DNA from 3 places in the Enterobacter wuhouensis genome. Region 3 is predicted to be linked to each of the others. Evidence: predicted binding sites of a transcription regulator. Region 3 holds the regulator's gene; each other region holds the start of a gene.
What was found. The regulator PurR, encoded in region 3, represses purine synthesis genes. The targets are predictions, from matches to a motif close to CANGCAAACGTTTGCNTG.
Positions count from the first base shown of each region.

Region 1: a site for PurR is predicted at 1,040-1,057, ahead of purT (formate-dependent phosphoribosylglycinamide formyltransferase). Genes of this name have one in related genera too.
Region 2: a site for PurR is predicted at 1,100-1,117, ahead of raiA (ribosome-associated translation inhibitor RaiA). Genes of this name have one in related genera too.

Region 1 is NZ_CP142124.1:2,833,642-2,835,907, forward strand. Features, by position in the region: gene ptrB (oligopeptidase B) at 1-183, opposite strand, end outside; gene VPX56_RS13650 (tellurite resistance TerB family protein) at 267-920, opposite strand; gene purT (formate-dependent phosphoribosylglycinamide formyltransferase) at 1,091-2,266, shown strand, end outside.
Region 2 is NZ_CP142124.1:3,516,392-3,518,657, reverse strand. Features, by position in the region: gene pheA (bifunctional chorismate mutase/prephenate dehydratase) at 1-394, opposite strand, end outside; Phe leader region at 425-550, opposite strand; gene pheL (pheA operon leader peptide PheL) at 502-549, opposite strand; gene raiA (ribosome-associated translation inhibitor RaiA) at 661-1,002, opposite strand; gene bamD (outer membrane protein assembly factor BamD) at 1,271-2,008, opposite strand; gene rluD (23S rRNA pseudouridine(1911/1915/1917) synthase RluD) at 2,140-2,266, shown strand, end outside.
Region 3 is NZ_CP142124.1:2,064,899-2,067,164, reverse strand. Features, by position in the region: gene VPX56_RS09910 (MFS transporter) at 1-231, opposite strand, end outside; gene cydH (cytochrome bd-I oxidase subunit CydH) at 396-485, opposite strand; gene purR (HTH-type transcriptional repressor PurR) at 783-1,808, shown strand; gene punR (DNA-binding transcriptional activator PunR) at 1,827-2,266, opposite strand, start outside.

The DNA of each region.
Region 1 (2,266 bases), 770 kb from region 3:
CAACCTATCCTGTAGCGCCTGCTGGCTGGCCATGACCCTGCGGCCATAGTCATTCTCCTCGTGCAGATAGTCGAGGACGGCTGGCTCGGAACGCGAATCGTCCCGTAGCCAGTAATAATTGTCTATACGCGTATCGCCATGCGTAACGATCGCATATGGAGTACGTCGGGCTTTCGGTGGCATGTCATCTTACTTATGAGTTTTACACCCTATAAGGGTGGCAAAACCCACGCATGATGCAAGCGAAACGTGGCCTCATGGGTTAATTACACGCCCTGCAACGTCTGTTTTTGCTGCTGAATATCCTTTTCGATGCCCTCCCGAACCTCCTGAGGGATTTTCAGCGCATCGCCCAGCGCGTTTAGGTAGCTACGCTCCATAAAGTGGTCGATATCGATGGCGGCGCAGCTCAGGAAGTAAAGCTCAAGCGCCTCCTCCTCGTTTTTGACGCTTTGCGCCAGACGCTGAGGGTCAAGGGGTTGTTCAATGGCCTGCGCGACCAGCGTTCTGCCCTGCTCTTCAACACCGGCTTCACGCAGCTGTTCCTCTATTGCAGAGCGTTCTCTGTCGTCGATATGCCCGTCGCTTTTCGCGGCAAACACCAGCGCCAGAATGAGCCTTTCGGTACGGATATCCAGCGGCGAGACGTGCTGCCCGTACTGCGGTTCGTCCTGATGCGCGGTACGTACCTTATCCTTGTATTTATTCCACAGCACGGTCCCGGCAATGGCCCCCCCGCCCGCGAGCAGCGCGCCGGTGCCGTATTTTGCCAGCAGCTTGCGCGATGACTTGTTGGCGACCAGCAGGCCCGCCAGCCCGCCGAGCGCGCCCGGCACCAGCAGCTTGCTCAGCCCCTGCTCGCCAGACGCCCCGGCTTTCTGACCCAGCATGGATTGCAATTGATTTAACCAGCCTGACATGATTTCCCTCACTTAGCAGTGCATATGCTTCACAGACTAAGCGAGCAGACGTCAGGAAATGTCTGTTGGCGCTAAAGAAGCGCAAATTTCCGCACGCCGCTGATGTCCCTGACAAGACACGCGCAAACGTTTTCGTTTATACTCCCCGCAACTTTTTCAGGGGGAATATTATGACTCTTTTAGGAACTGCGCTGCGTCCTGCCGCGACGCGCGTTATGCTGTTGGGATCGGGTGAACTGGGTAAAGAAGTGGCCATCGAGTGCCAGCGCCTGGGTGTTGAAGTGATTGCCGTGGATCGTTACCCCGACGCCCCTGCGATGCACGTTGCCCATCGCGCCTGCGTGATTAACATGCTTGACGGTGAGGCGCTGCGCGCGCTTATTGCGAAAGAGCAGCCTCATTTCGTGGTGCCTGAAATCGAAGCCATCGCCACAGATACGCTGATCGCTCTAGAGCAGGAAGGCCAGCGCGTTGTTCCGTGCGCGAAAGCCGCGAAGCTGACCATGAACCGGGAGGGCATTCGTCGCCTGGCGGCGGAAGATCTCCAGCTCCCCACCTCCAGCTACCGTTTTGCCGGTGACAAAACCGAGTTTCTTCACGCCGTGGAGGAAATTGGCTACCCGTGCATCATAAAGCCGGTGATGAGTTCGTCCGGTAAAGGGCAAAGCTATATCCGCGACAGCAGCGCGCTGGACCGCGCCTGGGACTACGCGCAGCAGGGCGGTCGCGCCGGGGCCGGACGGGTTATCGTTGAAGGCGTGGTGAAGTTTGATTTTGAAATTACCCTCCTGACCGTCAGCGCCGTGGACGGCGTCCACTTCTGCGATCCGATTGGTCACCGTCAGGAAGACGGCGACTATCGTGAATCCTGGCAGCCGCAGCAGATGAGCGCCCTGGCGCTGTCGCGCGCGCAGGAGATCGCCCGCAAAACCGTACTGGCGCTGGGCGGCTACGGCCTGTTCGGCGTGGAGCTCTTCGTCTGCGGTGACGAGGTGATTTTCAGCGAAGTCTCCCCTCGCCCGCACGATACCGGCATGGTGACGCTCATTTCGCAGGATCTCTCCGAGTTCGCCCTGCACGTGCGCGCCTTCCTCGGCCTGCCCGTTGGCGGCATTCGACAGTACGGCCCGTCGGCATCGGCAGCGATCCTGCCTCAGCTCATCAGCCAGAACGTGACGTTTGATAACGTAGAAGGTGCCGTGGGCGCAGGCCTGCAGGTCCGCTTGTTCGGCAAGCCGGAGATCGCGGGAACCCGTCGTCTGGGCGTGGCATTAGCCACCGGGGATAATGTTGACGACGCCGTGGCGAGAGCGAAAGAAGCCGCTGCGAGCGTTAAGATAGCAGGA
Region 2 (2,266 bases), 1.5 Mb from region 3:
TAAACTCTTCAAAATGGCGCGCTGCGTACTGACGCGCAGCAAGGTGTGAGTACGAACCTTTCGGGCCGAGGAAGGCGATACGCGCAGAGTGCGGGTTGGTTTTATTCAGATGCTGCTGCAGTAACGCCTGCTGGGTCAGAACGGAATCTTCAATAATGAGCTGGAACAGGCGGGTGATGTAGTGGGCATCAAGATGATGCGCTTTGCCAAGCTGAATCAATCGCTCCAGTAAATCGCGCTCGCGGTCGATATCGCGCACGGGGCGGTGGGAATCCAGCTTGGCTTTGCCCACCTCCACGGCAAGCGTGCGGCGTTCGGCCAGCAGGGCCAGTAATTTTTCATCCAGCGCGCTGATTTTTACGCGCAGATCCAATAACGGGTTTTCCGGTGTCATAGTGTTGCCTGTCTCATTTTATCGTTATCAATAAAAAAGGCCCCCCGGAGTGGGAGGCCTTGTTGTTCGTCTTCGCATTCTTTATCACACGACGAAACGCCTCCCGGTCAGGGGAAGGTAAAAAAGAATGCGAAGAAGAACGGCGTGTGTTTCATAAGGTCATCCTGTGATTGATACCGTTAAAGTACCCGTACTGTTTTCACCCTGTCAATAAAAAACAAAAAACGCGCCCGAAGGCGCGTTGGCGGTACACTCAATTTAAAGGATTACTCTTCTTCAACTTCTTCCGCGAAGCTGGCGTCTTTCACCGATGTTGCGGCGCGACGGGCTTCACCTTTGTGTTGCACTTTATTGAGCTGCCGTTCCAGCTTGTTGATCAAATCGTTAATAGCGGTGTACATATCCTCGTGTTTTGCGCTGGCGACCAGATGGCCGTTTGGAGTATTGATAGTTGCGTCAGCGATGAAACCCTGCGGCTCCTTGGACAGGATGATATGTGGATTAATCAAATGAGTTTGCCATTTATCCAGTTTGGCGAGACGGTCTGCGACGTGCTGGCGGATTGCCGGAGTAATTTCCATTTGTTTACTGGTAATGTTCATTGTCATAAATTTTACCTCTTGTCTTTCCGTCTTGGTGATTCCAGCATACCCGACCTAATGTCAAAATGTGTGATTTAGATCACGTTATTTTGTCGGTTTTTGTCAGGGAATCTTTTTTGTGAGGAAGGGCAGGAAGAGGTGAGATTTACCTTGTCGAAGGCAAAAATTGGGGCCATAGTTGACTGGATGTGTTGAGGCTAACGCCCTTCAGCGACGCTCTAAAATGAATAAAAAAACGGCAGCCTTCGGGCTGCCGTTTTGCATTGAGGCAATATCAGGTGTTGCTGCTGTTTGCGGCAATGATTTTCGCCACTTTTTCAGCCTGAGACGTCATCTGCATCTGACGATAAGCATTTTCCATCAGCTTCAGGCCATCGCGCGTTGCCTGGGTATCCGGGTAATCGCGCAGCATACCTTCTACACGGTTAACGACCGCAACCCATGCACCACGGCGGGTATAGTATTCCGCCACAGAGTATTCGTATTTCGCCAGACGATCTTTCAGGAACACAAGACGCTTGGTGGCGTCGGTAATGTACTGACTGTTCGGGTAGCCGCGCACCAGCTTGGAGAAGTCATTGAAGGCATCACGCGCGTGCTGCGGGTCACGGTCGGAACGATCCACGCCGAAGAAGCCCTGCAGAGCACTGTCATCCAGCGCCATGTTAGTCAGACCGCGCATATACATCACGTAATCGATGTTAGGATGGGTCGGGTTCAGACGCATGAAGCGATCGATGGCTGCCTGAGCCAGCGGCAGATCGGCATTTTTATAATAGGCGTAGATGAGATCTAACTGCACCTGCTGCGAGTAAGGGCCAAATGGATAGCGATTATCCAGCGCTTCCAGTTGCGTTATCGCCTGTTTCCAGTTACCGTCCTGCAACTTTTGTTGTGCAGTCGCATAGATTTCATTCGGCGGATTGTCAGGGACCTGTTCATTTGAACCGGAGCAGCCCACCAAAGCCAGGCTCAACGTGGCCGCTGCCACCAGATATTTCATGCGCGTCATGACGTTTTGACTTTCCTCAAATGTTTGTCCGGGAGAAACTCTGTTCCTGCTCCCGATTAAGACCAGCTACAATAGCACACTATATTAAACGGCGAAGCCGTAAAACCCAACGTTAAACGAAGAAGCAGTTTATGGCACAACGAGTAGAACTCACCGCAACAGTCTCCGAAAATCAGCTCGGTCAACGCTTAGATCAGGCTTTGGCCGAATTGTTCCCTGATTATTCGCGTTCACGTATAAAAGAATGGATCCTTGACC
Region 3 (2,266 bases):
CATCAGGAATATCAGCGCGTTGCGGCGCGCGCGGTGAGAAAGCAGCAGCGTCATCAAGGGAGCCCCCACCATCACGCCGATCGCATAGGCGCTGATCAGCATACCGGCAGCCGGGATTGAGACGTCTACGCCCCGGGCGATAACGGGCAGTAACCCCATAGGGGAGAATTCAGTGGTGCCGATCCCAAAAGCGCCAATCGCCAGGGCCAGCAGAGGAAAATTGATTTTCATGGGTCAACTCCGGATGCCGTGTCGGAGTGCGACACAGGAATAAGAAGTCAAAAGCATGACATCAATCACAAAAAATGAGAAGTTAACATTTTGGCAAAAGATTTTTGCCGGAGAAGTAACAATCGGGGCAAGTTCGGAGAGAGCAAGCGCTCCCCCCGATTAAATCAGTGCAGTACAGCCGTCAGACCCGCAGCAACAATCAGAGCCAGCACGATAACGGTGGTGGTCAGCGAAAACTTAAGATCGGTACTCATCAATTTTTCTCCTTTTAATCACCCTACGAAAAGTGAGCTTGCTCATTTTTACACAGTTTACGTCAAAAATCTTCCAGGATTTAAACTGATATCCACTTTAGCTCTTCCCCTTTTCATCAAGATAGGACAAAATTCCACGCTAAATTTATTAGCGTACCGGCCATTGACCCCCTCCTGACGTCCTGTGTCGTTTTCCCGGCGTGTCGCAATTCCAGATTGCGTAATAAGGGTGAGAGAAGGCAAACGTTTACCTTCATGTTTTTCAGGAGCTTAGGATATGGTCTGGAGTGACATTTAATGGCAACAATAAAAGACGTAGCAAAACGCGCAAACGTTTCCACTACAACCGTATCACATGTAATTAACAAAACCCGCTTTGTTGCTGAAGAGACGCGCAATGCGGTCTGGGCCGCTATCAAGGAACTGCACTACTCGCCGAGTGCGGTGGCGCGCAGCCTGAAGGTGAATCACACCAAATCTATCGGCCTGCTGGCTACCAGCAGCGAAGCGGCCTATTTTGCCGAGATTATCGAAGCGGTTGAGAAAAACTGCTTCCAGAAAGGCTATACCCTCATTCTGGGGAACGCGTGGAACAACATTGAAAAACAGCGTGCCTATCTGTCGATGATGGCGCAAAAGCGCGTCGATGGCCTTCTGGTCATGTGTTCCGAGTACCCGGAGTCCGTGCTTTCCATGCTGGAAGAGTACCGCCACATTCCGATGGTGGTGATGGACTGGGGCGAAGCGCGAGCCGACTTCACCGACTCGGTGATTGATAACGCGTTTGAAGGCGGCTACATGGCAGGCCGTTACCTGGTGGAACGCGGCCACCGCGAGATTGGCGTGATCCCAGGCCCGCTGGAGCGAAATACCGGCGCAGGCCGTCTGGCCGGCTTTATGAAAGCCATGGAAGAAGCGCTCATCACCGTGCCGGAAAACTGGATCGTGCAGGGTGACTTTGAGCCAGAATCGGGCTATCGCGCCATGCAGCAAATTGTCTCCCAGCAGCACCGCCCGACTGCGGTCTTCTGCGGTGGGGATATCATGGCAATGGGTGCCCTCTGCGCGGCGGACGAGCTGGGTCTGCGCGTGCCGCAGGATATTTCCGTGATCGGGTATGACAACGTGCGTAACGCCCGCTTCTTTACGCCGGCGCTGACCACTATCCACCAGCCGAAAGATTCGCTGGGCGAAACGGCCTTCAACATGCTGATGGACAGGATCGTCAACAAGCGTGAAGAATCCCAGTCCATCGAGGTCCACCCGCGCCTTATCGAGCGCCGTTCCGTTGCGGATGGCCCGTTCCGCGACTACCGTCGTTAATCGTTTTACGGGAGCCAGCTACGCTGGCTCCCGTAACCACTCCCGATTAAGCGTTTCGCTGTCGCCCAGGTAATCCAGCAGCCAGGCCATTGCGGGCGACACGTCATTTTGCTGCCAGGTCAGGCAGCAGGCCGCATCCGGGAACGGGTTCTCCAGCGTAAGCGCCACCCATTCTCCGGTATCGATACGCGGACGCGCAAAATGAACCGGCACCATTCCCACGCACAAACCGGCGGAAAGGCAGGTTGCTGAGGATCCCCAGTCAGGGGCAACGACGCGACGCTGGTTGTCCAGCAGCCAGGTAATACGCTTCGGCAGCGAGCGCGACGTATCCTCAAGCACCAGCGACGGCCAGCTGCGCAGCGTGTCGTCGCTCAGCGGCCCTTCCATCGCCGCCAGCGGATGATGGCTCGCCACCACGCAGTTCCAGCTCAGCATGCCCATATCACGAAACGCAT